DNA from 2 places in the Streptomyces sp. NPDC047061 genome. Region 1 is predicted to be linked to the other one. Evidence: riboswitches for the same ligand, from Rfam matches in the RefSeq annotation. Region 1 holds a riboswitch; the other holds the start of a gene.

The links. Region 1 has a riboswitch for cyclic di-AMP ahead of ABZ887_RS08500 (M23 family metallopeptidase). Riboswitches for the same ligand answer to the same signal wherever they lie in the genome.
Positions count from the first base shown of each region.
Region 2: linked by a shared signal. The riboswitch ahead of ABZ887_RS44245 (M23 family metallopeptidase) and the one ahead of ABZ887_RS08500 (M23 family metallopeptidase) in region 1 are both predicted to bind cyclic di-AMP.

Region 1 covers NZ_JBEYVI010000004.1:18,098-33,410, forward strand. The annotation lists gene lhgO (L-2-hydroxyglutarate oxidase) at 1-424, shown strand, start outside; gene trmB (tRNA (guanosine(46)-N7)-methyltransferase TrmB) at 546-1,442, shown strand; gene ABZ887_RS08490 (PrsW family intramembrane metalloprotease) at 1,573-2,841, shown strand; gene ABZ887_RS08495 (aldo/keto reductase) at 2,977-3,921, opposite strand; gene ABZ887_RS08500 (M23 family metallopeptidase) at 4,122-5,159, opposite strand; cyclic di-AMP (ydaO/yuaA leader) riboswitch at 5,167-5,327, opposite strand; gene ABZ887_RS08505 (PP2C family protein-serine/threonine phosphatase) at 5,600-6,697, opposite strand; gene ABZ887_RS08510 (hypothetical protein) at 6,728-6,880, shown strand; tRNA gene ABZ887_RS08515 (tRNA-Met) at 6,967-7,040, opposite strand; gene ABZ887_RS08520 (ester cyclase) at 7,144-7,995, opposite strand; gene ABZ887_RS08525 (helix-turn-helix transcriptional regulator) at 8,144-9,160, shown strand; gene ABZ887_RS08530 (dihydrofolate reductase family protein) at 9,181-10,311, opposite strand; gene ABZ887_RS08535 (MarR family transcriptional regulator) at 10,406-10,933, shown strand; gene ribA (GTP cyclohydrolase II) at 11,096-11,737, shown strand; gene ABZ887_RS08545 (class I SAM-dependent methyltransferase) at 11,818-12,405, shown strand; gene ABZ887_RS08550 (hypothetical protein) at 12,540-12,731, shown strand; gene ABZ887_RS08555 (DUF4331 domain-containing protein) at 12,814-14,349, opposite strand; gene ABZ887_RS08560 (hypothetical protein) at 14,542-14,823, shown strand; partial or broken gene ABZ887_RS08565 (LysM domain-containing protein) at 14,957-15,100, shown strand; partial or broken gene ABZ887_RS08570 (peptidoglycan-binding protein) at 15,137-15,313, shown strand, end outside.
Region 2 covers NZ_JBEYVI010000051.1:48,945-64,257, forward strand. The annotation lists gene ABZ887_RS44220 (citrate synthase) at 1-654, shown strand, start outside; gene ABZ887_RS44225 (GTP-binding protein) at 738-1,847, shown strand; gene ABZ887_RS44230 (DNA topoisomerase IV subunit A) at 1,844-4,300, opposite strand; gene ABZ887_RS44235 (pitrilysin family protein) at 4,580-5,983, shown strand; gene ABZ887_RS44240 (pitrilysin family protein) at 5,980-7,368, shown strand; cyclic di-AMP (ydaO/yuaA leader) riboswitch at 7,560-7,723, shown strand; gene ABZ887_RS44245 (M23 family metallopeptidase) at 7,736-8,491, shown strand; gene ABZ887_RS44250 (GntR family transcriptional regulator) at 8,817-9,512, shown strand; gene ABZ887_RS44255 (HPr family phosphocarrier protein) at 9,827-10,108, opposite strand; gene ABZ887_RS44260 (GNAT family N-acetyltransferase) at 10,285-13,128, shown strand; gene ABZ887_RS44265 (DUF5998 family protein) at 13,262-13,849, shown strand; gene ABZ887_RS44270 (nucleotide pyrophosphatase/phosphodiesterase family protein) at 13,846-15,042, shown strand; gene ABZ887_RS44275 (thymidine kinase) at 15,085-15,313, shown strand, end outside.

The DNA of each region.
Region 1 (15,313 bases):
CGACGGAGGCGTGCACATCGGGCCCAACGCGGTGCCGGCGCTGGCCCGGGAGGGGTACGGGTGGGGCGTCGTACGGCCGCGGGAGGTCGCCGGGACGCTGGCCTGGCCGGGATCCTGGGCGCTGGCGCGGCGGCACTGGCGGTACGGGGGCGGGGAGCTGCTCCGGTCGGTGTCGAAGAAGGCGTTCACGACGGCCGTACGGCGGCTGCTGCCCGCCGCCGAGGAGGGAGACCTGGTGCGGGCGGCCGCGGGGGTGCGGGCGCAGGCCGTGCTGCGGGACGGGACGCTCGTCGACGACTTCCTGATCAAGGAGGCACCGCGCGCGGTCCATGTGCTGAACGCGCCCTCGCCCGCGGCGACCGCCTCGCTGCCGATCGGGCGGGAGGTGGCGCGGCGGGCACTGGAGACGCTGGGCTCGGCATGACAGCCCGGTGCGACGGCTGGGTGTGGCAGTTCGGCATGGCAGCCCGGCGTGACAGCCCGGCACGACAGCTCGGTGTGACACCCCGCTGGCCGGCCCGTGGGGGTCGTAAAATCGACCCACTGTGTCTGACTCCCTCAATGCCCCCGAAGCCCCCCAGCCCGCCGAGACCGGCCCCGCCGGGCACGTCCCCGGTGCGCACCCCGACCACACCCCCGGGGTGTCCGTCCGGCACACCCGGGCCAAGGGGGAGCCGCGGTTCCCGGACGGGCCGAGGGCCGATCCCGCCGGGTCGCACTTCGAGCGGCGGATCCGCAGCTTCCAGCCGCGCCGCAGCCGGGTCACCGCCGGGCAGGCCGACGCGCTGCAGCGGCTGTGGCCCAAGTGGGGCCTGGACATCGACGGGCAGCGGGTCATCGACCTCGGCGAGCTGTTCGGGAACGACGACCCGGTGGTGCTGGAGATCGGGTTCGGGATGGGCGAGGCGACCGCGCAGATGGCCGCCGAGGTGCCGGGCGTCAACATCCTCGCCGTCGACGTGCACACGCCGGGGCAGGGGAACCTGCTCAACCTCGCCGACCAGAACGGGCTGTCCAACGTCCGTGTCGGGAACGGCGACGCGATCATCCTGCTCCGGGAGATGCTGGCGCCGGACTCGCTGGACGGGCTGCGCGTCTACTTCCCGGACCCCTGGCCGAAGAAGCGGCACCACAAGCGGCGGCTGATCCAGGCCGAGTTCCTCGATCTCGCCGCGACCCGGCTGCGGCCCGGGGCGATCGTGCACTGCGCGACCGACTGGGAGCCGTACGCCGAGCAGATGCTCGAAGTGCTGGACGCGCACCCGGAGTTCGAGAACACGCAGGCCGACGGCGGTTTCGCGCCACGTCCGGCGCACCGGCCGCTGACCCGTTTCGAGGGCCAGGGACTGGACAAGGGACATGTGGTGAACGATCTGCTCTTCCGTCGCGTACAGCACCGGGTGCCGCAGAGCGAGCAGCACCGTCAGGAGTCACCTCGTTAGGGTCGATGCCGTGGCCACCTCCCCGCCGCCGTACTCGCCGTACCCGCAGCATCCGTCGTATCCGCCGTCGCCGTCGTATCCGTCATCACCGCCGTCACCGTCGTATCCGGCGGATCCCGCCGACGGCGGTCTGCGGCATCCCCGTTGGTGGCAGCGCCGCTGGGTTCGGTACGGGGCGCTGGGCACGCTGCTCGCCCTCTCCGGCCTGGTGATCCTCGCGCTGGTGCGGGAGCAGACGGGGACGGAGGGCTTTCTCGTCGGGCTCGGGCTCGCCGTGCTGCCCGTGCCGCTGCTCCTGGGCGCGTTCCGGTGGCTCGACCGGGTGCAGCCGGGCCCCTGGCGGAACCTGCTGTTCGCCTTCGCCTGGGGCGCCTGCGCGGCCGCGCTGATAGCCATCGTCGCCAACAGTTTCGCGACGAGATGGATAGCGACGGCGACCGCGGATCCGAGCAGCGCGGACCGGCTCGGGGCGACCCTGATAGCGCCGGTCGTCGAGGAGTCGGCGAAGGCGGCGGCCGTGCTCCTCGTCTTCCTCTTCCGCAGACGGGACTTCACCGGGATCGTCGACGGGGTGGTGATAGCCGGGGTCACCGCCACCGGGTTCGCGTTCACCGAGAACATCCTCTACCTCGGTACGGCCTTCGGGACCGACCAGCTGACCGGTGACAGCGGGATCGCCTCCGTCACCGCCGCGACGTTCTTCGTGCGCATCGTGCTGTCCCCGTTCGCGCACCCGCTCTTCACCGTCCTCACCGGCATCGGCTTCGGCATCGCCGCGCTCTCCGGGGAACGGCAGCGGGCGCGGCGGGTGCTGGTGCCGCTCGCCGGGCTGCTGCTCGCGATGAGCATGCACGCGTTCTGGAACGGGTCCTCGACGTTCGGGCAGTACGGGTTCTTCGCCGTGTACGGCATGTTCATGGTGCCGTCGTTCGGGCTGCTGGCCTGGCTGGCGATCTGGACGCGGCAGCGGGAGCTGCGGACCGTGCGGGAGGAGCTGCCGGCGTACGTCTACGCGGGGTGGCTGGGGACGGCCGAGCCGTTCGTGCTCGGGTCGATGCGGGCGCGGCAGATGGCCAGGGAGTACGCCGCGTACCACTTCGGGAAGGCGGCGGGGAAGGCGGTCGCCGAGTACGAGGGGTACGCGACGACGCTGGCGCTGCTGCGGCGCCGGGGGCAGCGGGGGCGGGCGGGCGCCGACTTCGTGGTGCGGGAGCGCGAGCTCCTCACGGAGCTGTGGAGCCGGCGGGAGCTGGTCCGGCCGGCCCTGGAGTACGCGGCGCGGACGGCCGCGCCGGGCGGCTGGCCGGGGTACGCCGGCTACGCGCCGCCGGCCTACGGGGCGCCGGGGTGGTACGGGGCGGCGGTGCCGTACCCGGCCTACAACCCGTACCGGAGTTAGGGCTTCGGGTCGCGGAGGGTTCGGCACCGCCGGGATGCGCCGTGAGGGCTGAGCGCCGTTGCGGCCGTTGCGGCCGTTGCGGCGGAAGAGAATGGTGGGGGCCACCGGGTGGAGCCGGCAGGTCGAAGGAGACCGTCAGGCGGAAGCCGCCGTCAGCCGTGCCAGTTCCTCGTCCGTCAGCGTCAGGTCCGCCACGCCCAGCAGCGGCGGGAGCTGCTCCAGCGTGCGGGCCGAGGCGATCGGGGCCGCGACGGTGGGCTGGGCCGCCAGCCAGGCCAGGGCGACCGTGGGGATCGGGGCCTCGTGGGCCGCGGCGATCCCGTCCAGCGCCGCCAGGACCTTCTGGCCGCGCTTCGATTCGGCGTACTGGGCGGCGCGGCCCGCCCGTGCGCTGTCGACCGTCGTACCGGGGCGGTACTTGCCGGTGAGGAAGCCGGCGGCCAGGGCGAAGTAGGGGACGGCCGCGAGGCCGGTGCGGGAGGCCAGGTCCTGGAGGGGGCCCTCGTACGTGTCGCGGGAGACCAGGTTGTAGTGGGGCTGGAGGGCGACGTACCGGGCGAGGCCCTCGCGGTCGGAGAGGTCCAGGGACTCCTGGAGGCGTTCGGCGGTGATGTTGGACGCGGCGATGTGCCGGACCTTGCCCGCCCGCACCAGCTCGTCCAGCGCGCCGATGATCTCCTCGACCGGGATCTCGGGCTTGTCGAAGTGCGTGTAGTAGAGGTCGATGTGGTCGGTGCCGAGGCGACGCAGGGACGCGTCGGCGGCGGCCTTGATGTTGGCGGCGGACAGGCCGGGGTACTCGGGGTGCTGGCTGACCTTCGTCGCGATGACGACGTCGTCGCGGTTGCCGCGCGCCCTGACCCACTTGCCGATGATCGTCTCGGACTCGCCGCCCTTGTGGCCCTCGATCCACGCCGAGTACGAGTCGGCGGTGTCGACGAAGTTGCCGCCCGCGGCGGCGTAGGCGTCCAGGACGGCGAAGGAGGTGGCCTCGTCGGCGGTCCAGCCGAAGACGTTGCCGCCGAGGGCGAGCGGGAAGACCTCGAGGTCGGAGGAGCCGAGTTTGCGAAGAGCAGTCATGCTCAACTTCAACACGGGCCGCCTGGTGACCCATCCCGGCGATTACGAAGGTCTCGTAAAGGCGGAACCCCGGCGGAACCCCGGCAGACCGAACCGGCGGCCCTGACGCCGGGGGGTGTCGTCGGGGCCGCCGGGGGGCGGTGGGTTTCCGTCGGGGGTTGCGTTCGCGGATTCCGTCGGGGGCTGCGTCGCGGATTGCGTCAGGGGTTGAGGCCCTTGCCGCGCAGCCAGGTCATCGGGTCGATGGCGGTGGCCTGGCCGTTCGGGTGGACCTCCAGGTGGAGGTGCGGGCCGGTCACGTTGCCGGTGGCGCCGACGCGGCCGATGACATCGCCGGTGGCGACCTTCTGGCCGACCTTGACGCCGATCGAGGACTGGTGGCAGAACCACAGCTCGGTGCCGTCGTCGAGGGTGATGATCGTGCGGTAGCCGTAGGAGCCGGCCCAGCCCGCCTCCGTGACCGTGCCGCTGTGCACGGCCTTGATCAGCGTGCCGGTGGGCGCGGCGAAGTCGAGGCCGGTGTGGTAGCCGGAGGACCACATGGAGCCGGCCTGGCCGAAGGTGCCGGTGATCGTGTACGACACGACGGGCAGCGTGTACTGCTTGGCCAGCTCGGCGAGCCGGGCCTGCTCGGCCTTCTGCTTCGCGGACGCCTCGGCCTTCTCCTTGGCGTCGGCGGCCTTGGCTGCGGCCGCCTTCACCGCCTTGGCCTCGGCGTCGGAGACCGCCTTGTCGGCGGCGGCGACGGCCTTGGCGCTGGCCTTGGTGTCGAGCTGGTTCTGCTGCTGCGCGGCCTGGGCGATGATCCGGTTGCGCAGCGTCTCGCCGGCGCCGGACGAGGAGGAGTCCCCGTCGGTGGCGGTCGTCGTGGTCACGCTGCTGAGCGCGGTCTGGGTGGCCTGGTGGCCGCCGCCCTCGCCGAGCAGGGAGTCGACAGAGGCGGGCAGGTCGGGCAGCGAGATGGAGACCGGCGGCTTGCCGGTGTTGGCGCTGGCCATGCCGCCCGCGCCGACGGCGGCGATCACGCCGACGCCGAGAACCGTGGAGCTGCGGGCGAGTCCGCCGCCGCGCTGCTTGGCGACCCGGTGCCGGCCGCGCGCCGAGGCCAGGGACTCCTCGGTGGGGTTCCACTCCTCCCAGGGGCCCTCGTCGGTGCGGTAGCTGCCGTAGCCGAAGGTGTCGGGTTGACGCTGGCTGGGCACGAACGGGGCTGTCGGAGCAGGCCGGTTGGACGCCACGCGGGCGTACTCCTTTCCTTCCGTCGCCTACCGGGTTAGCTGACGGGTTCGGAGCGGGAAGGTCTCCTACGCGCGTATACCGGCCGTTTCCTACCCGGCGGTAGCCGTGCGATTCACCCCAAGGTGGTGGTTCCCCGGTTCCCTTGCGGGATTCGGCGCGTGCGCGCGGAGCCGTCGCGGGTGACGGCTGGGACGACCGCGCTGCGTTATCGAACGTTAATAGACCCGGCTACCAGATTCCAAGCTGTTCGTCTTGATCATTAAGCTTTCAAAGCTTGGACTTACCTGCCACGACTGGTCAAAAACGGTCGAGTTGGCTGTGCTCGCTGCTCAGCTCAGGAGTCACACAGGTTGTGATGGTGGCTCAGTTGTGATGCGGAGGGCAGCCGCCCGAACACGATGTGTGACATAGCACAGGACCGGCGCACGGGACCGGCGGCTCAGGGCCGCCGCACCGCGAGCAGCGCCATGTCGTCCGTCATGCCGCCGCCCGTGTGCCGGCGCACCTCGGCCGCGAGCCGGGCCAGCAGTACGCCGGGGGCGGTGACGGTACGACCGGTCAGCCGCCGCTCGGGGTCGTAGAACCGGCCGTGCGCGTCGCGGGCCTCGGAGAGGCCGTCGGTGTACAGCAGCAGCGTGGCCCCGCTCGGGAACACGTGCTCGGCCGCCCGGTCGGGCCACGTCCCCAGGTCGCCCATCCCGAGCGGCAGCGCGGACTCCGGCGCCGGCACCGGGCACACCTCGCCGTCGCCGTGCAGCAGCAGGGGCGGCGGGTGTCCGCGGTTGACGACCCGGAGCGTGCAGTCGCCGTACCGGAGCTCCGCGAGTACGGCGGTGGTGAACCCCTCGTGGGCGTCGATGCCGCCGCGCCGGACGCCCTCGCGCGCCAGCGCCCGCTCCAGCCGCGCCGCCACCGCCTCCAGCGTGGCCTCCTGCTCGGCGGCCTCCCGGAACGCGCCGATCACCACGGCGACGGCGGCGACCGCGCCCATGCCCTTGCCGCGGACGTCGCCGACGACCAGGCGCACGCCGTACGGGGTGTCCTGGACGGCGTACAGGTCGCCGCCGATGAAGGTGCCCTCCTGGGCCGCCTCGTAGCGGGCGGCGATCTCGAAGCCGCCGATCCGCTCGGCGGGCTCGGGCAGGACGGCCCGCTGGGCGGCCTCGGCGACCTCGCGGGCGGAGGCGAGGCGCTGGTCGCCGATACGGACGATCCGGTTGATGCCGGCGGCGAGGACGGCGACGGTGGCCACGGTGACGATCTCGGTCACGGCGTCGGCGTCCGGGAGCACGGCGAACCGCGTGTGCACGGCGTAGGCGGCGAGGAGTGCGGCCAGGCCGGTGAGGACGGTGGTGCGCAGCGAGGAGAGGGGGGCGGCGACCAGCGGGGCGGCCGTGAAGAAGGGGACCGCGGTGAAGGGGGCGGGGGTGAGGACGTCGTAGCAGACGCCCGCGACGATCAGCAGCGCGGGCAGGTAGCGGGCGAGGGTGCGGGCGGATTCCTGGCCGTGCCGCTCCGCCTCTCCACGGCTCGCCACACGACTCCCCTGCTGTCCCACGCGCCCGACGTGCCCGACGTGTCCTACACGCCCGACGTGCTCGATGTGCTCGACGTGTTCGATGCGCTTGACCTGTTCGACGCGTCCGATGTCTTCGATACCTGTCCGTCCAGGTTTGCCGTTGCGAGCGGGTGGGGCGAATGGTGTGGGCCGGGCGGATGAGTGCGGACGTGTGTGATGAGGAGCACGTGCCTGGATATGACTCAGGGCCGGAATCCTCTGACTTGGATTCCGGCCCTGGGTTTCAGTAGCGGGGACAGGATTTGAACCTGCGACCTCTGGGTTATGAGCCCAGCGAGCTACCGAGCTGCTCCACCCCGCGTCGGTGACACCAGCATACGCCATCCGAAGAGGGTGAGTCACACGGGTTGAGAGCCGCGGGGACGACGGAGGTCGTTACGGGGACGACGGAGGCCGTGGCGGGGTCAGCGGACGCCGAAGCGCCGGGCCAGGGCGACCGCCTCCCGGGGGCCGTCCGCGAACGGCTGCCCGTGCCCCGGCAGCAGGACGGTGTCCTGGGACAGTCCGGCGACGGCGTCCAGGGAGGCGAGGGCGGCGGCCGAGTCGTGGGTGAAGGCGCGGCAGACCAGGCAGGGGCCGGTGTGCCCGGTGAAGGCCTCCTGGGTGACCAGGGCGTCGCCGGTGAAGAAGAGGCCCTGGTCGGGGAAGTGGAAGCCGGTGCTGCCGGGGGTGTGACCGGGCAGCGCGACCGCCAGCGGCCGCCCGGGCACGCCGTCCAGTCGCGCGCCGTCGCCGAAGGTGTCGTGGCCGTTGGCCGTGGTGGCGGGGACCGGCTGGATGGTGTCCCAGTGCTCCACGATCTTGTGGTTCTCCACCCGGAACACGTCGACGAGCCCGATGCCGCCGAACGTGTCGGAGGTGCCCGCGTGCGTCTGGAGCAGGACCAGGTCGCCCTGCGCGATCACGTGCGTGGTGACCGAGCCGGTGCCGGGGGTGGCCGTCGCCTTCAGGTTCTCCGCCAGCTGGCGCAGCGCCTCGGGGCCGTTGGCGACGTTGGGGTTGTGCTGGATGTAGTCGGGCGAGGCGTACTTGTCGATCACGGACGTGTCGTAGGAGGTGAACAGCTGCTTGTACACGTACGTGACCAGCGCCTTGTCGGCCGCGGTCTCGCGGGCGGACACCGAGCCGGCGGCGGCGCCCGTCCCCGGGTGTCCGGCGGGCCGGGACACGGCCGTCGCGGGACCGGTCGCCAGTGCCGTCGCGGCGGCGACGGCGGCCACGGCCGCGCCGGTCCGTACCGCAAGGTGTCTGTTCATCGCACTCTCCTGACTCGGAACACCCGCCGGCCCAAGGGCAGGTCGGCCAGGCCGACACTAGGAGCGCCGGGCCGATCCGTCGTCGCCCTGTGAAGGGTGGTACTCACGGGGACAGGTTCGCCGCGGCCGCGCCGCCTAGCCTGGCCTCATGGCACAGGCACAGGCACAGGCACAGGGCAGCGACACCCACGCGCCGGGGCCGCTCGGCGAGTACCTCCGTGCGCGCCGGGCCCTGCTGAGCCCCGAGCTGCTCGGGCTGCCGGACGCGGGCCGCCGGCGGGTGCCGGGCCTGCGCCGCCATGAGCTGGCGCTGCTGGCCGGGGTGAGCACGGAGTACTACACCCGGCTGGAACAGGGCCGCAACCGCCATCCCTCCCCGCAGATCGTCGAAGCCCTCGCCCGGGCCCTGCACCTGGACGCGGAGGGCACCGCCCACCTCCACCAGCTCGCGGCCCCCGCCCCGCCCCGGCGCTCCCGGCCGCGCGGCGAGCAGGTGCCGGCGGGCATCCGCATGCTCCTGGAGACGTGGTCCGCGCTGCCGGTGGTGGTGGCCGGGCGGCTCTGCGACGTACGCGCGGCGACCCCCCTGGCCGTCGCCCTCTCCCCCGCGCACCGGCCGGGGGCGAACCTGGCCCGGGAGGTGTTCCTGAACGACGCCGTGCGCACCCTGCACCGCGACTGGGACGTCGCCACGGGCGGCCTCGCGTCGACGCTGCGGGTGGCGGCCGGGGAGGATCCGGGCGACCCTCGGCTGTCCGCCCTGGTCGGCGAACTGTCCGTGCACAGCGAGCGCTTCCGGTATCTGTGGGCGCGCCATGACGTCCGCCCGAAGCAGGGCGGACGGGCCCTGCTTCGGCGCCCGCAGGTCGGTGAGCTGGACCTCCGGATCGAGAAACTGGCGGTCCTGGGCACGAACAGCCTCACCATGATGTGCTTCCACGCCGAGCCCGGCAGCCCGTCCGCCGAGCGCCTGGCCCTGCTCGCCAGCCTCACCGCGGCCGGGACACCGCCCGGCACGGCATCGGCGGGGACACCGACCGGCACGGCATCGGCGGGGACACCGACCGGCACGGCATCGGCCGGCACGACTTCGGCCGACACCGCTTCGACCGGCACGACTTCCGTCGCGGCCTCGGCGGAGCAGCCGCGCCACCGGCTCGGGTGAGCCCAGGCAAGCAGACGGCTTCAGCCGAGAAGATGCGCGTTCGGCGCCTTCGCCAGGCTCTCGTACTCCCCGAGCACCAATACCTCCACCCCCGCCTCCCGCAGCATCCCGGTGCCGTCGGCCGCCGCCACGAACGTGTCCGGCTCGCGCCACGCCGTCACCACCCGCCGTACCCCGGCCCGCAGGATCAGCTCGGCGCAGGGGTGCGGGCGGGAGGCCCGGTGGGTGCAGGGTTCGAGGCTGGTGTAGACGGTGGCCGTGGCCAGCCGGGGGTCGGCCGGGGGGATCTTGGCCAGGGCCGCCTCCTCCGCGTGGACCACGGGGTCACCGGCCTCCCGGGAGTGGCCGCGGGCCAGTTCCGTGCCGTCGGCGGCGACCACCACCGCGCCCACGCTGAACGCGGTCCGGGACGGCGGGCACTCGGCCGCCAGTTCGCAGGCGAGCCGCAGCCAGTGCCGGTCGGCGGCGGACGCCGTGCCGCCCGTGCCGGGGGCCGTGGGCTCGTAGCGCATCAGGACGACGTCCTCGATACGGCGGGTGTCCAGGAGCCGCAGCCGCCCGGCCTGGTAGCCGCCGGGACCGAACAGCCGCGGTGCCTTCGGGTCGCCGACGAAGAGCGGGGCCAGGACCAGCTGGACCTCGTCGGCCAGGCCCTGCTGGAGAAGCTGGGTGTGGACGGTGCCGCCGCCCTCGACCATCAGGCGCCGCACGCCCCGTACGTCGTGCAGGTGTTCCAGGAGCGGCCGCCAGTCGAGGTCGGCGCCGAGGGGGACGACGTCGGCGGCGGTCCCGAGGGCGCGGGCCCGGCGCGCGCCCTCGTCCGTCGTGTACACGATCTTCTCGCCGCCGGTGTGCCAGAACTTCGCGTCCGGGTCGAGGTCGCCGGTCGCGGTGACCGTGACCTTGAGGGGGTACTCGGGCCGGCCGGCGGCGGTCCTGGCCGCGCGCCGCTCGGGGGAGTTGACCAGGAGCCGGGGGTTGTCCGCGCGGATGGTGCCGGCGCCGATCAGGATGGCGTCGACGGAGGCGCGCACCTCGTCGACACGGTCGAAGTCGGCGGGGGACGAGAGCAGGAGCCGGTCGGGGCCGGTGTCGTCGAGGTAGCCGTCGAGGGAGACGGCGGCGGACAGCAGGACGTAGGGGTACGGCATCGGACGCGCTCACTCTCGGCGGGCGGGCTGATTGACTGGGCCTGCGCTGACACGGACGCTTGGTTAAAGTTTGAAACAAACCTACACTGGTCGCATGACGACTCGCTGGCTCACCCCGAAGGAGCAGAGCGCCTGGCGCGCCTACATGGCGGCGACGCACCTCCTGGAGGACGCGATCGACCGGCAGCTCCAGCAGGACGCCGGCATGCCGCACCTGTACTACGGCATCCTGGCCAACCTCTCCGAGGCGCCGGAGCGCAAGCTTCGCATGACCGATCTCGCCGAGAAGTCGAAGATCACGCGGAGCCGGCTGACGTACGCCGTGACCCGGCTGGAGAAGGACGGGCTGATCCGGCGCGAGGACTGCCAGTGGGACAAGCGGAGCAGCTTCGCGATCCTGACGGACGAGGGCATGGCGGTGCTGGAGCGCACGGCGCCGGGGCATGTGGAGACGGTACGGGCGGCGGTCTTCGATCATCTCTCCGCCGAACAGGTGCAGCAGCTGGAGGAGATCAGCTCGGTGATCGCCCGGGCGCTGGAGGGCGACGAGTCGACGCCACGCCCGACGGCGGACGAGCTGCCGTGGCGACGCCGGTCGGCGTCACCCTGTTCCGGATCCTGAACCCGGCTCGCACACCAGGACCGCACACCCGGACCGTGCGCTCGATTTCGCGAAACCGTACGGAAATCTGTTGCTTCAAATTTAAAACATGAGGTAGGGTTCCAGCCGTGGATCTGCTTCAAATCTGAAGCAGGCACCCGCGACGTCCCACTGGAGACCCCGATGACCGACTTCCCCGCCGCCACCCAGCGCGCCCGTGTCCGGGTCCCGCTGCGCTTCAACGACGGCTACAGCGTCAACACCGAGCTCGTCACGTTCCATGGCCTGACCGACGGACAGGAGCACGTCGCCGTCGTCATCGGCGAGCCCGCCCCCGGTGCCCTCCCGCTGGTGCGTCTGCACTCCGAGTGCCTGACCGGCGACGTCTTCGGCTCGGCCCGCTGCGACTGCGGCCCCCAGCTGCGCGAGGCCGTCGAGCGCATCGCCGACCGCGGCGGCGTCCTGCTCTACCTGCGCCAGGAAGGCCGCGGCATCGGCCTCTACAACAAGCTCGACGCCTACGCCCTCCAGGACCAGGGCCTCGACACCTACGAGGCGAACGCCGCCCTCGGCCTCCCCGAGGACGCCCGCGACTACACCGCCGCCGCCCAGATGCTGGCCGCCCTCGGGATCACCGACCTCGACCTGCTCTCCAACAACCCCGACAAGGCCGAGCAGTTGCGCGGACTCGGCGTCACCGTCCGCGACCGCGTCCCGACCGGCGTCTTCAGCACCGCCCACAACGTCCGTTACCTGCGCGCGAAGGTCCTGCACACCCAGCACACGCTGCCGCTGGCCGAGCTGACGGAGCTCAACGCGGGCTGAGCCCCTGTCTTTTTTCGATGTACGACGCCCCGCCGGACGTGCTAGCAACAACAGGCACACCGAAGACGACGGGAGCCTCCGTGGACGACCAGCTGGCGCGTGTTCTCGACGACCTCTACCAGGAGGGGCGGGCACACGACGGCCCGCTGGCCGACCGGCTGCTGCGACTGCGCAACATGACCCCGGACGCGGCCCGGCTGGTCTCGACGCTGATCCGGGCCCGGCGCGCCACGTCCGTCCTGGAGATCGGCACGTCCAACGGCTACTCGGCGATCTGGTTCGCCGACGCGGTCCGCGACACCGGCGGCCGCCTGACGACGGTGGAGATCGACGCGGACCGGGTCACCGCCGCACTGGCCAACCTGGACCGGGCGGGAGTCAGGGAGTACGCGGACGTCGTCCACGGCGGCGGCGCCGAGACCCTGTCCGGAACCCCCGACGCCTCCGTCGACCTGGTCGTCCTCGACGCCGAGCGACCGGCCTACGCGGACTACTGGCCGCACCTGCGGCGCATCCTGACGCCGTACGGCATCGTGGCCGTCGACAACGCGGTGAGCCACCGCGACCAGGTGACCGCGTTCCGTGAACTCCTCACCGCGGAGCAGGAGTTCGCCGTCACCCTGCACGAGGTGGGCGACGGTGTGCTGACCGGGATCCGGGTGCGCTGAGCACCACACCCCGTTGCACCCCCGTTGGACCCCATTGCACCCCGTTCAGGGTTTCCGGAGGCGGTTCGGCCGCCCTGCCCGAGCCTGGCGACCAGGTCCCCGCGAGCAGTTCGGAGGAGGCCGGGTTCTGCCCGGTGTACCTGGCCGACATCTCACCGCGCAGCTTTCATCGCTACTTCCCCAGCCAGGAAGACGTCGTCTTCGGCGACCACATCCCCTCGGCCGAGGAGGTGCGCGAAGAGCTGCTCCGGCACCTCGACGACCACGCGCCCTGGCCCCGGAGATCGCCACCCGCCTGGACGGCGGCGACCCCGACGCGGCGATGAAGGCCCAGACCGCGTGGCGGGCCGGCGCCAGGGCGGGAGCCGGAGTTCCTCCAGCCGACCCCCACCCCGCTCTCACCGTCTCTCAGTCCTGCCGCCGGGTGCGCCGACGCCACCACGCCAGCCCCAGCCCGACCAGCAGGATCCCCGCCGCGCCGGAGGCCGCCGACGCGGCGATCAGGCCGGTGTCGTGCGTGCCGTCGGCGGAGCCGGCCGGCCGCAGTGCGTCGCCCACCTGGTTGCGGACGTCATTGCCGCCGGTCGCGCCCTTGGCCAGCGGGCCCCGCGAACCCGCCACGGGCTCGGCCAGGTAGGGGAAGGAGTCGCCGAACCTCTGGTCGTTGGCGTCGACCGCGTCGCCCAGGTCGTTCTTCGAACCGACCAGTTCGCCCTCGACGACCTGCAGCGCGATGTCCACGACGTCGTCGGTGAGCCGACGACCGTTCGGGAAGCCCGCGTTGTCGCCGTCGAGCACACCGAGCCGTTTCGGTTCGGCGGCCGGCTTGATGGAGGTGTTCAGGCGCAGCATCTCCGCCGGCCGCACGTTCGGCGGCTGGTTGAGGCCCTTGACGCCCTTGAGGAAGACGTCGACGAGATCGTTGCGCGGTTCCGCGGGCGCCTTGATCCCGTAGACGGACTCGATGAGCCTCGGCAGCTCCGGACTGGTCACGTTCTTCGCGAACTGGCCGTCGTTCCACGGCGAGGACGCGTTGAACCTGTCCTTGTCCCGCTGCGGGTTGACGACCTCGTTGACCAGCGGGTTGCCCAGCCGGGAGACCTGCTCGTAGCTGCCCTGGGCGTTCTTTCGCTGGGTGGTCGACCAGATGCCGACGACCGGCTGGTCCTTCGACTCGGTGATCAGGGCGGTGGGCAGTTGCAGGGCGACCGAGTTGACGTTGTAGCCCTTGAGGGTGTCGTTGCCGACCTCGGAGAGGTTCCCGCCGTACAGCAGGTCGAACACGCGCAGGTCCAGGAAGAACGGGTCGTCTGCCTGGCCGGCGAACGTCTGGACGCCGTCGGCGAGTCGACGGACGGCCTGGCGGCGGAGTTTGCCGTAGTCCGGCATCGACGCCTTGCCGACGTTCGACGGAGCCACCGGTACGTCGTCGGCGAGCTTCGTCTCCGACACGACCTTCTGGTTGTGCAGCTTGAGCAGTTGGATGTCGTAGGTCTGCGTGACGTTCAGGTCCGGGTCGTCCAGGCTGGTGACCGGGCCCGTGTTGTAGAGGAACGTCTTCTTGTTCTTCGTGTGCGTCGTGAAGGTGTAGCGCAGCAGCAGTTCGCCCTGCGCGTCGCCGTTGTTGTCGATGTGGATGTCGTACTGGGCGTCGTCCGCGAACGTGTAGAAGTTCGGGCCGCCCGCCGGGTCCTCGAACGGGATCCAGTCCGCGATGACCGTCGTCGTCTCCGGGTGGTCCGGACTGACGAAGGCGTACACGTCCGTGTTGTCGTACCGGGGCTGTCCCGAGATCAGCGGCGCCTCCCGGTGACTGGAGGCGGAGGCCGCCCCCGGTTCCAGCGTGGCCACACCGGCGGCTGTGAGTCCCCCGGCGGCCAGCGCACCCGCGATGAGGGTCGCGAGGCCCCTGCGCCCCGCACCGCTCCTGGAGATAGGTGTCATACCGTCCGTCCTCCATGCCAACTTGCCTGACGCCTGGAGATTCGGAGCGGCCTTCTCTGCGGATTGGTGAATATCGACCGATCTGACGGACCTATCGGTTGATCTACGGATTCACGTTCGGGTGCGAACCGCCGGCCGGGTACGGCGGCCTGGCCACCCACAACCCCGGCCGGCGATCGCCCGGGGTTGTGGGTGGCCAGGATGGAACAGGGCGGCGCCCTCGGCTCCTTCGAACGCCGGGTCGCCCCGAGGGCCCTGGGCCATCCGCTCACCGCGTTCGTCACCGCACGGGTCGACCAGCATCGGCTGGCCGAGGTGTCCGCCGAGGATCTGTACCGGATCGCGGGGCAGATCCTCGCCGTTCCCGGCATCGAACGCACGACGACGGCCCTGGCCATGCGCGAACTCGTACCGCACCGCGTCACCCCGCTGCTGCGCCATGCCGCGACGGGCAGACAGCCGAACGGCCGCTGACGCACCGCCACGAGAACGAAGCCGAGACCGCCGCCCTGGCGTCAGACCCCGCCGAGCAGTTGATACGTAAATAGCTGAATCAGCAAACGAATCTGCGTTTGCATATCATCAGGAGCCCATTAAAATCGACTATATGAGTGAGACAGCAGCGAAATTCTACGTAGTAAAAAAGGGTGACAACCTGACCAAGATTGCCGCCTTGTACGGTCTGACACTGGACCAAATCCTGGAGTGGAATCCGGAGATCACCAATCAGAACGTGATTCAGATCGGGCAGCGGGTCCGCGTCTCCGCACCGGAGCCGTCCGGCGAGTACGAGCCCTTCCCGGGCGTCGACTTCTTCGTGCCGGACACGGCCAGCCCGATCATCGAGGCCATGGGCTACCGCCTCATCGAGGAGCATTGCTCGTCCTACCCCGGCGGGCCCGACTATCAGTGGAGCGACGCCGACCGGGCCTCCTACGCCAAGTGGCAGCACAAACTGGGATTC
Region 2 (15,313 bases), on a different contig from region 1:
CTCTACATGCTGACGGGCGTGGAACCGGAACCCCGGCAGGCGCGTGCGGTCGAGCAATACCTGATCTCCACCATTGATCATGGATTCAATGCATCAACGTTCACCGCACGCGTCATCGCGTCGACGGGCGCGGATGTCGCGGCCTGCCTCGTGGGTGCCGTCGGCGCCCTGTCCGGGCCGTTGCACGGGGGTGCGCCGAGCCGTGCGCTGGACACCCTGGACGCGATCGCGACGCCCGACCGGATCGACCCGTGGATCCGCGCGCGGGTCCTCGCCGGTGACCGCGTGATGGGCTTCGGGCACGCGGTCTACCGCACGGAGGACCCCCGTTCCCGGATGCTCCGCGAGATCGCCCAGGACTTCGGCGGCGAGCGGGTCGAGTTCGCCGTGGAGGTCGAACGCCACGTCGAGCGGATCCTCGCCGAGCTGAAGCCCGGCCGCGAACTCCACACCAACGTCGAGTTCTACGCGGGCGTGGTCATGGAACTCTGCGGCCTGCCCCGCGAGATGTTCACCCCCACGTTCGCGGCGGCCCGCGCGATCGGCTGGAGCGCCAACATCCTGGAACAGGCGACGGACTCGAAGATCATCCGACCGGTGGCCCGGTATGTGGGGCCGGAGCCGGGGGCGGCCGACGCCGTCACCGCGTCGTAGCCGGAACGGGTCGCGTTGTCCGGTCCGGAGGTTTCCTATCCTGGACCGGCCCGCCACCCCCGCCCGCGCGAAAGAGGCCCCCGTTGGAGCACCGCCCCACCCCCCGGCAGATCCCGGTCGTCGTCCTCGCCGGATTCCTGGGGTCCGGGAAGACCACGCTCCTCAACCACCTGCTGCACCGCAGCGGAGGCAGCCGGATCGGGGCGATCGTCAACGACTTCGGGGCCATCGAGATCGACGCGATGGCCGTGGCCGGGGCCCTCGGCGACTCGACCGTCTCGCTCGGCAACGGCTGCCTGTGCTGCGCCGTCGACGCCAGTGAACTGGACGTCTACCTGGAGCGGCTCGCGGGCCCTGGCACCGGCGTCGACGTCGTCGTCATCGAGGCGAGCGGTCTCGCCGAACCCCAGGAACTCGTCCGGATGCTGCTCGCCAGCGAGCATCCCGGAATCGTCTACGGCGGCCTCGTCGAGGTCGTCGACGCCGCGGAGTTCGACGGCACGCGCGCGAAGCACCCCGAGATCGACCGGCACCTCGCCCTGGCCGACCTGGTCGTCGTCAACAAACTCGACCGGGCCGCGGAGGGCGGCGAGCGCGTCCTCGGGCTCGTGCGGTCGCTCAGCGACCGGGGGGCCGCCGTCGTCCCGGCGACCTACGGCCGCATCGACCCCGGGTTCCTGTTCGACTGCCGCCCCGGCGAGGAGCGCATCGGACAGCTGTCCTTCGACGACCTGCACGACCGCCACGACGACGACCGTCACGACGACGGCACGCACGACGGTCACGACGACGGCACGCACGAGGGGCATCTGCACACCGCCTACGGCAGCCTGTCCTTCACCGCCGCGCTGCCCCTGGACCCCCGTCGGCTGATGACCTTCCTCGACAGCCGCCCCGAGGGGCTCTACCGGATCAAGGGGTACGTCGACCTGGGGCCGTACGACACGGCCAACCGGTACGCCGTGCATGCCGTGGGGCGGTTCCTGCGCTTCTACCCGGAGGCCTGGGGGAGCGAGGAGGAGCGGCTCACGCAACTCGTCCTGATCGGCTCCGGCATCGACACGGCCGCGCTGCACAAGGAGCTGGAGGCGTGTACGAACGACGCCCCACACGCCGACGAGCACGGCATGTGGGGCGTCCTGCGGTACGTACAGAGTCTGGACGAGGGCCCTGAGCAGGGCTACGAGGCCTAGACCGGGCCCGCCGTCACCGACACCGTCTTCGGCAGCGAGACGCCGGAGCCGTCCCGGCGCGGGTCGAGCTCCGGGAGCTCGGCCGGGGAGCCGTCCTTCTGGGCCGCCTTCGCCGGGACCGGGCCCGCCCAGGCGAAGGACAGGCAGTCCTCGCCCTTCAGGAACCGCTGGCAGCGCACGCCGCCGGTGGCGCGGCCCTTGCGCGGGTACTGGTCGAACGGGGTCAGCTTGGCCGTCGTCTGGACCGAGTCGTCGAGCGTGCCGCGCGAGCCGGCCACCGTGAAGACCACCGCGTCGGCCGCCGGGTCGACCGCGGTGAAGGAGATGACCTTCGCGCCCTCCGTGAGCTTGATGCCCGCCATGCCGCCCGCCGGACGGCCCTGCGGACGCACCTGGGAGGCCTGGTAGCGCAGCAACTGCGCGTCGTCCGTGATGAAGACCAGGTCCTCCTCGCCGGTGCGCAGTTCCACCGCGCCGACGATCCGGTCGCCCTCCTTGAGGGTGATGACCTCCAACTCGTCCTTGTTGGACGGGTAGTCGGGCACCACGCGCTTCACGACGCCCTGTTCGGTGCCCAACGCCAGGCCGGGCGAGGACTCGTCCAGCGTGGTCAGGCAGACCACCGACTCGCCGTCCTCCAGGGAGAGGAACTCGGAGAGCGGCGCGCCGCCCGCGAGGTTCGGGGCGGTCGCCGTGTCGGGGAGCTGCGGGAGGTCGACGACGTTGATGCGCAGCAGGCGGCCCGTCGAGGTCACCGCACCGACCTCGCCGCGCGCGGTCGCGGGGACCGCGGAGACGATCACGTCGTGCTTGGCGCGCCTGCCGTCGGTGTCCGCCGGGAACGGCTCGCCGTTCGTCGTGCGCGCCAGCAGGCCCGTCGAGGACAGCAGCACCCGGCACGGGTCGTCGGCCACCTGGAGCGGCACCACGGCCGCCACGGCGCCGGACGCCTCCAGCAGGACCGTGCGCCGCTCGGTGCCGAACTTCTTGGCGACCGCGGCCAGTTCGGCCGAGACCAACTTGCGCAGCTCCGCGTCCGACTCCAGGATCCGGGTCAGCTCGGCGATCTCCGCGGTGAGCTTCTCCTTCTCCGCCTCCAGCTCGATGCGGTCGTACTTGGTGAGACGGCGCAGCGGGGTGTCCAGGATGTACTGCGTCTGGATCTCCGACAGCGAGAAGCGCTCCATCAGGCGCTGCTTGGCGTCCGCGCTGTTCTCGCTGGAGCGGATCAGCCGGATGACCTCGTCGATGTCGACGAGGGCCGTGATCAGGCCCTCCACCAGGTGCAGCCGGTCGCGGCGCTTGGTGCGGCGGAACTCGCTGCGCCGGCGGACCACCTCGAACCGGTGGTCCAGGTAGACCTCGAGGAGCTCCTTCAGGCCCAGCGTGAGCGGCTGGCCGTCCACCAGCGCCACGTTGTTGATGCCGAAGGACTCCTCCATCGGCGTCAGCTTGTAGAGCTGCTCCAGCACTGCCTCGGGCACGAAGCCGTTCTTGATCTCGACGACCAGACGCAGCCCGTGCTCGCGGTCGGTGAGGTCCTTGACGTCGGCGATGCCCTGCAGCTTCTTGGCGTTGACCAGGTCCTTGATCTTGCCGATGACCTTCTCGGGGCCGACCGTGAACGGCAGTTCGGTGATGACCAGGCCCTTGCGGCGGGCCGTCACCGTCTCCACCGCCACCGTGGCCCGGATCTTGAAGGTGCCGCGGCCCGTCTCGTACGCGTCCCGGACGCCCTCCAGGCCGACGATCCGGCCGCCGGTGGGCAGGTCGGGACCCGGGACGTGCTTCATCAGCGTCTCCAGGTCCGCGTTCGGGTAGCGGATCAGGTGGCGCGCGGCCGAGATCACCTCGCCGAGGTTGTGCGGCGGCATGTTCGTCGCCATGCCGACGGCGATGCCCGACGAGCCGTTCACCAGCAGGTTCGGGAACGCGGCCGGCAGCGCCACCGGCTCCTGCTCCTGGCCGTCGTAGTTGGGCGCGAAGTCGACCGTGTCCTCGTCGATCGACTCGGTCATCAGGCTCGTCGCCTCGGCCATCCGGCACTCGGTGTACCGCATGGCGGCCGGCGGGTCGTCGTTGCCCAGCGAACCGAAGTTGCCGTGGCCGTCGACCAGCGGGACGCGCATCGAGAACGGCTGGGCCATGCGCACCAGCGCGTCGTAGATCGACGCGTCGCCGTGCGGGTGCAGCTTGCCCATCACCTCGCCGACCACGCGCGCGCACTTCACGTAGGCGCGGTCGGGGCGCACGCCCATCTCGTTCATCTGGTAGACGATCCGCCGGTGCACCGGCTTGAGGCCGTCGCGGGCGTCCGGCAGGGCGCGCGAGTAGATGACCGAGTACGCGTACTCGAGGTAGGAGCCGCGCATCTCGTCCACGACGTCGATGTCGAGGATTCTCTCCTCGAACGAGTCGTCGGGCGGCGGGGTCTTCGTGCTGCGGCGGGCCATCGCTGCCGGCTCCTTGCTCATGCGTGAACGGATCTGACGCGGACCATTGTGGACTGCGGTACTGACAACCCGGGCCAGGACCCGGTCTCCGCGGGCCCGCCCCGGTGCCGGAAGCCGTCACAGGGCGGGTGGGACGCAGGCTACGCGATCCGCCCGGACGATCCGCTCTGGGCGTACGTCGTGCGGGAACTTCGCCGGGTCCCCGCACGCTTGCATACAGTGGCAGGACCGGCAGAAGAACCGCGGTTCGAGACCGCTTCCGCGAGCGAAGGGACGTACATGCCCATGGGTCACACGACCACGGCCGAGACAGGCTCCGGAGGCCTGGCAGCGACCGAGCACCGCTTGGCCAACGGTCTGCGCGTGGTGCTCTCCGAAGACCACCTGACCCCGGTCGCGGCGGTCTGCCTCTGGTACGACGTCGGTTCCCGGCACGAAGTCAAGGGCCGTACCGGTCTGGCTCACCTTTTCGAGCACCTGATGTTCCAGGGCTCCGCCCAGGTGAAGGGCAACGGCCACTTCGAGCTCGTCCAGGGCGCGGGCGGCTCGCTCAACGGCACCACCAGCTTCGAGCGCACCAACTACTTCGAAACCATGCCCGCCCACCAGCTGGAGCTCGCCCTCTGGCTGGAGGCCGACCGGATGGGCTCCCTGCTCGCCGCCCTGGACGACGAGTCGATGGAGAACCAGCGGGACGTCGTCAAGAACGAGCGCCGCCAGCGCTACGACAACGTGCCCTACGGCACCGCGTTCGAGAAACTGACCGCGCTCGCCTACCCGGAGGGCCACCCCTACCACCACACGCCGATCGGCTCGATGGCGGACCTGGACGCGGCCACCCTGGAGGACGCGCGCGCGTTCTTCCGCACCTACTACGCGCCCAACAACGCGGTCCTGTCGGTCGTCGGCGACATCGACCCGGAGCAGACCCTCGCCTGGGTCGAGAGGTACTTCGGCTCCATCCCGGCGCACGACGGCAAGCCGACTCCGCGCGACGGCTCGCTGCCCGACATCATGGGCGGGCAGCTGCGCGAGGTCGTCGTGGAGGAGGTCCCGGCGCGGGCGCTGATGGCCGCCTACCGGCTCCCGGAGGACGGCACGCGCGTGTCCGACGCGGCCGACCTGGCGCTCACCGTCCTCGGCGGCGGCGAGTCCTCCCGCCTCTACAACCGCCTGGTACGTCGCGACCGTACGGCCGTCGCCGCCGGCTTCGGCCTGCTGCGGCTGGCCGGGGCGCCCTCCCTGGGCTGGCTCGACGTGAAGACCTCCGGTGACGTCGAGGTGCCGGTCATCGAGACCGCCATCGACGAGGAGCTCGCCCGGTTCGCCGAGGAGGGCCCGACGCCCGAGGAAATGGAGCGCGCCCAGGCCCAGTTGGAGCGCGAGTGGCTGGACCGGCTGGGCACCGTCGCGGGCCGCGCGGACGAACTGTGCCGCTTCGCCGTCCTGTTCGGCGACCCGCAGCTCGCCCTGACCGCCGTCCAGCGCGTCCTGACGGTCACCGCCGAGGAGGTCCAGGAGGTGGCCAAGGCCCGGCTGCGTCCCGACAACCGCGCGGTGCTCGTCTACGAGCCGCTGTCCGCGGAGTCCGCCGAGCACACCCAGGAGGCGGGCCGCGGCGAGGACCCCGAGCAGGAAGCCACCGTAGAGGCCGGCAACGAGAACGAGGAGACGGCCAAGTGACCGAGCTCGCCACCATGGACTTCCACCCCCAGCCACAGCCGGGCGAGGCCAAGCCCTGGGCCTTCCCCGCCCCGGAGCGCGGCACCCTGGACAACGGCCTGACCGTGCTGCGCTGCCACCGCCCGGGCCAGCAGGTCGTCGCCGTCGAGGTGCTCCTGGACGCGCCCCTGGACGCCGAGCCGGCCGGCCTGGACGGCGTCGCCACCATCATGGCGCGCGCCTTCTCCGAGGGCACCGACAAGCACTCCGCCGAGGAGTACGCCGCCGAGCTGGAGCGGGCCGGCGCCACCCTCGACGCGCACGCCGACCACCCCGGCGTCCGGATCAGCCTGGAGGTCCCGGCCTCCCGGCTCGCCAAGGGCCTCGGGCTGCTGTCCGACGCGCTCAGGGCGCCCGCCTTCGCCGACAGCGAGGTCGAGCGGCTGGTCCGCAACCGCCTCGACGAGATCCCGCACGAGCTGGCCAACCCCAGCCGCCGGGCCGCCAAGCAGCTCTACAAGGAGCTCTTCCCGGCCACCGCGCGGATCTCCCGCCCGCGCCAGGGCACCGAGGACACCGTCGAGAAGATCGACGCGGCCGCCGTCCGCGCCTTCTACGACCGGCACGTGCGCCCGGCCACGGCCACCGCGGTCGTCGTCGGCGACCTGACCGGCATCGACCTGGACGAGCTGCTCGGCGAGACCCTGGGCGCCTGGCGGGCCGCCACCGGGCAGCCCCGCCCGGTCCCGTCCGTGACCGCCGACGACACCGGCCGGGTCGTCATCGTGGACCGCCCGGGCGCCGTCCAGACCCAGTTGCTCATCGGCCGCGTCGGTTCCGACCGGCACGACCGTGTCTGGCCCGCCCAGGTGCTCGGCACCTACTGCCTGGGCGGCACCCTCACCTCCCGCCTGGACCGCGTCCTGCGCGAGGAGAAGGGCTACACCTACGGCGTCCGCTCCTTCGGGCAGGTCCTGCGGTCCGCCCCGGACGGCACCGGTGTCTCGATGCTCGCCATCAGCGGCTCCGTGGACACCCCGAACACCGGCCCGGCCCTGTCGGACCTGTGGACGGTGCTGCGCACGCTCGCCGCCGACGGCCTCACGGACGCCGAGCGCGACGTGGCCGTGCAGAACCTCGTCGGGGTGGCGCCGCTCAAGTACGAGACGGCGGCGGCCGTCGCGGGCACCCTGGCCGACCAGGTCGAGCAGTACCTGCCCGACGACTTCCAGGCCACGCTGTACCGGCAACTGGCCGCCACCGGCACCGTGGAGGCCACCGCGGCGGTCGTGAACGCCTTCCCGGTGGACCGCCTGGTGACCGTCCTCGTCGGGGACGCGGCGCAGATCAAGGAGCCCGTCGAGGCCCTCGGCATCGGCGAAGTCACGGTCGTCGCCGCGGAGTAGGGAACAGGCGGCTGAAGAGCCCTGGTGACCGCCGGGTCATCAGGGCTCTCGCATGTCCGAATTGAGGTGGAGGTTGCCTGTCTGCCCTGTGGGATGCGCTACAAAAACCGCGTTCCGTTTGGGCGGGGGGAGAGCGGCCTCGTAGGTTCTTCCGGGCTGTCCGTCAGGCACCGCGCCGCATCCGCGGCACCGGACAGTCATCGCCGAGTCCCCGCATGGCGCGAGCCAGGGGAGCCGGGGACCCACGCAGTCCCTGGGGTGAATCGGGCGCCCGCGCGTGTCGCGAGGGGGCCCGTAGGAGACCTTCCTGCTCCGAACCCGTCAGCTAACCCGGTAGGCGAGAGGGAAGGAAAGGACCAGCCTCTACATGGCGTTCATGTGCGCCTCCGGGAAGCACCGTCGTCCCGGCCGGGTGAAGCGCACCACCGCGCAGGCCGCCGGTATCGCGGCCCTCACCACCACCGGTGTCATCGGCACCGTCTCCGCCGCCCCGGCGCTCGCCGCCGAGAACTCCGTCGAGCAGACCGGCCTCACCCCGGTCATCACGCTCAGCGACTCGGTCGTCGAGCAGATCGACGCCCAGGCCGCGGCGCAGCAGGCCGCCGCCGACCGCAAGGCCGCCGAGGAGGCCGCCCGCAAGGAGGCCGCCGCCGAGGCCAAGAAGGAGCACGAGGCCGAGGTGCGGGCGGCCCGCGCGGCCGAGCGCAAGCGCCTCAACACCTTCGTCGCGCCGATCAGCGACTCCTACGTCTCCACCGGCTACAAGACCGGCGGCTCCCTGTGGTCCTCCGGCGCCCACACGGGCATCGACTTCCACGCCGCCGGCGGCACGGTCGTGCACGCCGTCGGCACCGGCACGGTCGTCTCCACCGGCTGGGGCGGGGCGTACGGCAACGAGATCGTCATCAAGATGGCCGACGGCATGTACACCCAGTACGGCCACCTCTCCTCCATCGGCGTCTCGGTGGGCCAGAAGGTCACCCCCGGCCAGCAGATCGGCCTCTCCGGTTCGACCGGCAACACCACCGGCCCGCACCTTCACTTCGAGGCCCGCACCACCCCGGACTACGGCTCCGACGTCGACCCGGTCGCCTACCTCCGCAAGCACGGCGTGAACGTCTGAGGGAGCTGGACGCGGGTCCGGCGCCGAGACCGACGGACCGAGCGCGCTTTGCCGGGTGCGGGTGCGTCGTGGCTGGTCGCGCAGTTCCCCGCGCCCCTTTCAGGGGCGTCACGCGCAGCGCCCCTTCAGGGGCGGCGACGACAACCCGTGAGATCTTCCGGAGCCCCGGCCCCTGTGCCGGGGCTTTCGTCGTTTTCGTGCACCCGGTGTCCAAAATATATCCCTGGATTCCGGCCCGCCGTCGGAAATTCCGGCTCATTGCAATAGAGTCACGGAACGGGCGCCACTTGGAGGCGTTTCACGGGGATTAAGGCGGAGGTCGGTCATGCGTATTCCGGCGCACTCGGTATGCACGGCGATCCGGGACGACATCGTCGCGGGTGTCTACGAGCGCGGCAGCCGGCTCACCGAGGAACTCCTGGCCCGCCGCTACGGGGTCTCGCGCGTCCCCGTCCGTGAGGCCCTGCGCACCCTGGAGGCCGAGGGCTTCGTCGTGACGCGCCGGCACGCGGGCGCGTGCGTCGCCGAACCGACCGAACAGGAGGCCGCCGACCTGCTGGAGATGCGCATGCTCCTGGAACCGCTCGGCGCCTCCAGGGCCGCCCAGCGCCGCACCGAGGCCCACCTCAAGGTGCTGCGCGGACTGGTGCGGCTGGGGCAGGAGCGGGCCAGGCGGGGGAACAGCGAGGACCTGCGCTCCCTGGGCGGCTGGTTCCACGAGACCCTTGCGCAGGCCTCCGGCAGCCACGCCCTGACCTCGACGCTCACCCAGCTGCGGCACAAGATCGCCTGGATGTACAGCGTCGAGACGCCCGCCAACCCGGTGGAGTCCTGGACGGAGCACGGCGCCATCGTGGACGCGGTGGCGCGCGGCGACGCCGAGCGCGCCCGGGCGATCACGGCGCTGCACACCGAGCGCTCGACGGTCTCCCACCGGCTGCGGTTCTCCGGCGCCACCGAACGGGCGAACGGTGTGAGGACTTCGCAACACCCCGTAAACATGTCGGGCCTGCGGCATTAACACGCGCACCGTATACAAAGAGATGTTATTCGGCGGGGTCTGTTTTCGCTGCCCTAATTCACGCGCGCCGGGAATTCGCCGTCGCGCTTCTTTCGTGCGCCCGTGGTAAAGCCGGGCGCCGGGGCCTCGCAAACTCCGGGACGGGGCCGTCGTAAAGCCGTGTGCGGCCCTGTTGTGAAGTCATGTGCGCCTGTCATGGAATTGCGGCACATGACGGGTGGCGCGGTACGGGCTCCAGGGCTCAGGGGGAAACGGCGGGGCCGCGCCGCCCCCTGGGGGAGTGGCGCGGCCCCGGACGTGCGGGCGCCGGGCGCTCAGACGGTCTCGGGGAGCTCCTCGAGACCCTCGGCGACCAGCTTGGCCAGGCGGTCGAGTGCGGCGTCCGCGCCCTCGGCCTCGGTGGCGAGGACGATCTCCTCGCCACCCTGGGCGCCCAGCCCCAGGACAGCCAGCATGGAGGCCGCGTTGACGGGGTTGCCCCCGGCCTTGGCGATCGTGACCGGGACGCCTGCGGCCGTGGCGGCTCGGACGAAGATGGAAGCGGGGCGGGCGTGGAGGCCCTCGGCCCAGCCGACGTTGACGCGGCGCTCAGCCATGTGATGCTGCCCTTCGGTGTTCAGGGTTGTCTAGACCAGTTTCCCACATCGTGAAGCATGCCCGGAGGGGACGTGAGCCCCTCCGGGTGTGTCGTCGGACCGCGGCCTCGGCCCGACTTCCGTCCTCCACAGACTGCCTCGCGCCGTTGTCGGACGCGAGCCGTACTCTGGGGCCCATGCAGACCCCGGCGGACCCGCAGGACCGGCACGAGTACCCGTCCCACTGGGAGGCTGACGTGGTGCTGCGCGACGGGGGTACCGCGCGCATCCGGCCCATCACCGTTGATGACGCCGAGCGACTGGTCAGCTTCTACGAGCAGGTGTCGGACGAGTCGAAGTACTACCGCTTCTTCGCGCCCTACCCCAGGCTCTCCGCCAAGGACGTCCACCGCTTCACGCACCACGACTTTGTGGACAGGGTGGGACTCGCGGCCACCATCGGCGGCGAGTTCATCGCAACCGTACGCTATGACCGCATTGGCCCCGACGGGACGCCCGCCTCGGCACCCGCCGACGAGGCCGAGGTCGCCTTCCTCGTCCAGGACGCCCACCAGGGGCGCGGCGTCGCCTCCGCCCTCCTCGAGCACATCGCGGCCGTCGCGCGCGAGCGCGGGATCCGCCGCTTCGCGGCCGAGGTGCTGCCCGCCAACTCCAAGATGATCAAGGTGTTCACGGACGCCGGCTACACCCAGCAGCGCAGCTTCGAGGACGGCGTCGTCCGCCTGGAGTTCGACCTGGAACCCACGGACCGCTCCCTCGCCGTGCAGCGCGCCCGCGAGCAGCGCGCGGAGGCCCGCTCGGTACGACGGCTGCTCGCGCCCGGCTCCGTGGCCGTGATCGGGGTCGGCCGCGCGCCCGGCGGGGTCGGCCGCAGCGTCCTCGGCAACCTCCGGGACGCCGGTTTCACCGGCCGCCTGCATGCCGTGAACCAGGCCTTCCCGGACGACCTCAAGGAGATCGACGGGGTGCCCGCGCACCGCTCGGTGCGGGACATCGACGGCCCTGTCGACCTCGCGGTGGTCGCCGTACCCGCCGAGCACGTGCCCGAGGTCGTCACCGAGTGCGGCGAGCACGGCGTCCAGGGGCTCGTCGTCCTCGCCGCCGGGTACGCGGAGAGCGGCCCCGACGGCCGGGAGCGCCAGCGCGCCCTCGTCCGCCAGGCGCGCACGTACGGCATGCGCATCATCGGCCCCAACGCCTTCGGGATCATCAACACCGCGGACGACGTCCGGCTGAACGCCTCCCTCGCCCCCGAGATGCCCCGCCCCGGCCGCATCGGCCTGTTCGCCCAGTCCGGCGCCATCGGCATCGCCCTGCTGTCCCGGCTGCACCGGCGCGGCGGCGGCGTCACCGGGACCACGGGCGTCTCCACCTTCGTCTCCTCCGGCAACCGCGCGGACGTCTCCGGCAACGACGTCCTCCAGTACTGGTACGACGACCCCGAGACCGACGTCGTCCTCATGTACCTGGAGTCCATCGGCAACCCGCGCAAGTTCACGCGCCTCGCCCGGCGGACGGGGGCGGCGAAGCCGCTGGTCGTGGTGCAGGGCGCGGGGGCGCCGCCGGGCCACGCGGTACGGGCGACGCGGCTGCCGCACGCCACGGTGTCCGCGCTGCTGCGGCAGGCCGGGGTGATCCGCGTCGACACCATCACCGAGCTGGTCGACGCGGGGCTGCTGCTCGCACGCCAGCCGCTGCCGGCCGGACCACGGGTGGCGATCCTCGGCAACTCGGAGTCGCTCGGGCTGCTGACCTACGACCGGTGCCTGGCCGAGGGGCTGCGGCCGGCCCGGCCACTGGACCTGACGACGCGGGCCACCGCCGGGGACTTCCACCGGGCGCTCGCGCAGGCGCTGGCGGACGAGTCGTGCGACGCGGTGGTCGTGACGGCGATTCCGACGATCGGGGAGGGAGCGGTCGGGGACGCGGAGCTGGCGGAGGCGCTGCGGTCGGCGGCCGAGGAGGTTCCGGGGAAGCCGGTGCTGGTGGTGCACGTGGAGCTCGGGGGGCTGGCGGAGGCGCTTTCGGCTGCGGGCCGTACCGCACCTACCGCGACTGCGACGGTACCCGGCACCGGTGGCGGTGCCCACCCGTTCCGCCCTGCGGAACGCCTGCGCACCGCGGTACCCGCGAAGCTTCCGGTCTCCCACCCCTACTCCCGTCTCATCCCCGCCTACCCCGCCGCCGAGCGGGCCGTGCGGGCGCTTGCCGAAGCGGTGAAGTACGGGCAGTGGCGGCGCGAGGCCGCCGATCCCGGGAAGGTGCCCGAGTTCGACGACATCGACGAGAGGAACGCCGCCCGGCTGATCGGCGCGCTGCTCGAACGCGGGGAGGGGCTCACCATCGGGGTCGAGGAGACCTGCCGGCTCCTCGGCAGGTACGGCATCGACGTGCACCGCGCGCTGCCCGCCCCCACCCCCGACGCCGCCGTCGCAGCCGCCCGTGCCCTCGGCTACCCCGTCGCCCTCAAGGCCACCGCTCCCCATCTGCGCCACCGCGCCGACCTGGGCGGAGTGCGGCTCGACCTGGCCGACGAGGAGCAACTGCGCCGGGCGTACGACGAGTTGAGCGAGCTGTACGGGACGCCCGAGGAGCTGCGGCCGGTGGTGCAGCGGATGGCGCCCCGGGGCGTGGACACCGTCGTACGGGCCGTGATCGACCCGGCCGCCGGGGCCGTGGTGTCCTTCGGCCTCGCGGGGGCCGCCTCGCAGCTGCTCGGGGACATGGCGCACCGGCTGGTTCCGGTCACCGACCGGGACGCCACCTCACTGGTGCGTTCGATCCGGACCGCGCCCCTGCTGTTCGGCTGGCGCGGTTCGGCGCCCGTCGACACGCCCGCCCTGGAGGAGCTGCTGCTCAGGGTCTCCCGGCTGGTCGACGATCACCCCGAGGTCGTCGCGGTCACCCTGGAACCGGTCGTGGTCGCCCGGCAGGGCGTGAGCGTCCTGGGGGCCACCGTCCGTCTCGCGCCACCGCCGGTCCGTGACGATCTGGGCCCGCGCACGCTGCCCGCCTACTGACCGCCGGCCGACCGGGACGAACGCCCGCACCCCTCGGCGGTGTTCGACGCGGCCGCGCGTGACGGCGGTGGCGCCGGACGCCGCCGCGCGCGACTGGCCCGGGTCCCCTTGCCCACGGATTAGGATGGACGCCATGGCCAAGACCAGTACGACGACCCAGGGGCTGCGCGTCGCGATCGAGCGCAGCGGCTACTACCCGGCCCTTGTGGCCGAGGCGGTGGAGGCCGCCATCGGTGGCGAGCCGATCCGGTCGTACCTGGTCCACCAGGAGACGACGTTCGACCAGAACGAGGTGCGGCGGCATGTGACCGTGCTCGTCCTCACCGGCAACCGCTTCATCGTCAGCCACACCGACGAGCAGGCCGCCGACACCACCTCCCCGACGCCGTACGCCACCACCTCGACCGAGTCGGTCAAGCTCGGCCGGATCTCGTCGGTCGTGGTCAGCCGGGTCGTGGCCAACCCGGAGCAGTACACGCCGGGCACCCTGCCCCGTGAGATCGTGCTGACCATCGGCTGGGGCGCCGTCTCCCGCATCGACCTGGAGCCCGCCGCCTGCGGCGACCCCAACTGCGAGGCCGACCACGGCTACACCGGCAACTCCACGGCGGACGATCTCAGCCTGCGGGTCAGCGAGGCCGGGGACGGCCCGGAGACGGTGCGCCAGGCGCTCGCCTTCGCCCAGGCCATCTCCGAAGCGACCGCGGACGTCACCCGCTGATGGCGTACGCCGCCTGGGACCATCCGGAACCCCTCGCCCTCGACTCCGCGCCGCTCCCCGAGTACGGCAGCGGTTCCCTCGCCGACCTGCTGCCCACCCTGGCCGCGGGCATGGCCGTACCCGGCATGACCGCGTCGATCACGGAGCTGACGCCCGCCGACCGCAACTGCGTCTTCCTGATCGACGGGCTCGGCTGGGAGCAGATCAAGGCGCACCCGGACGAGGCGCCCTACCTCACCGCCCTGCTCGGCAGCTCGCGCGGCGGCACCGGACGGCCGATCACCGCCGGCTACCCGGCCACCACCGCGACCTCCCTCGCCTCCGTCGGCACCGGCCTGCCGCCCGGCGCCCACGGCCTGCCCGGCTACACGGTCCGCAATCCGCAGACCCGGGAGCTGATGAACCAGCTGCGCTGGCAGCCCTGGACCGACCCGGTCGCCTGGCAGCCGTACCCCACGGTCTTCCAGCTCGCCCAGGACGCGGGGGTGCACTCCGCGCAGGTGTCCTCCCCGCACTTCGAGCACACCCCGCTCACCAAGGTCGCGCTCAGCGGCGGAACGTTTCACGGGCGGCTGACCGGCGAGGAGCGCATGGACCTGGCTGCGGAGCAACTCGCAGCCGGAGACCGCTCCCTGGTGTACACGTACTACGCCGAACTGGACGGCGCCGGGCACCGCTACGGCGTGGACTCCGACACCTGGCGCGGCCAGCTGATGCACGTCGACCGGCTCGTCCAGCGCCTCGCCGAGCAGCTCCCGCCGCGCAGCGCCCTGTACGTCACCGCCGACCACGGCATGGTCGACATCCCGTTCGACGAGCAGCACCGCATCGACTTCGACGAGGACTGGGAGCTGAAGGCGGGCGTCGCCCTGCTCGGCGGCGAGGGCCGGGCCCGGCACGTCTACGCGGTGCCCGGTGCCCAGAACGACGTCCTGACCTGCTGGCGCGAGGTGCTTGGCGAGCAGTTCTGGGTGGCCTCCCGGGACGAGGCGATCGCGGCCGGCTGGTTCGGCCCGTCGGCCCGGTTCGACGAGCGGGTGTACGAACGGATCGGCGACGTCGTCGCGGCCGCGCACGACGACGTCCTGATCATCGCCTCCGAGCGGGAGCCCAAGGAGTCGGCGATGGTCGGCAACCACGGCTCGATGACCCCCGCCGAGCAGCTCGTCCCGCTGCTCGAAGTACGCTCCTGACACCCCTGATCGCACAACTCACCGAAAGGTGCGCAACTCCCCATGCCCGAGCTGGTGTTCTTCTCCGGAACGATGGACTGCGGGAAGTCGACGCTGGCTCTGCAGATCGAGCACAACCGGTCGGCGCGCGGTCTCGTCGGCATGATCTTCAGCCGCGACGACCGCGCGGGCCACGGCAAGCTCTCCTCCCGCCTCGGCCTGGTCACGGACGCCGTGGAGGTCGAGGACGGCCAGGACCTTTACGCCTACCTGGTTGACCACCTCTCCCAGG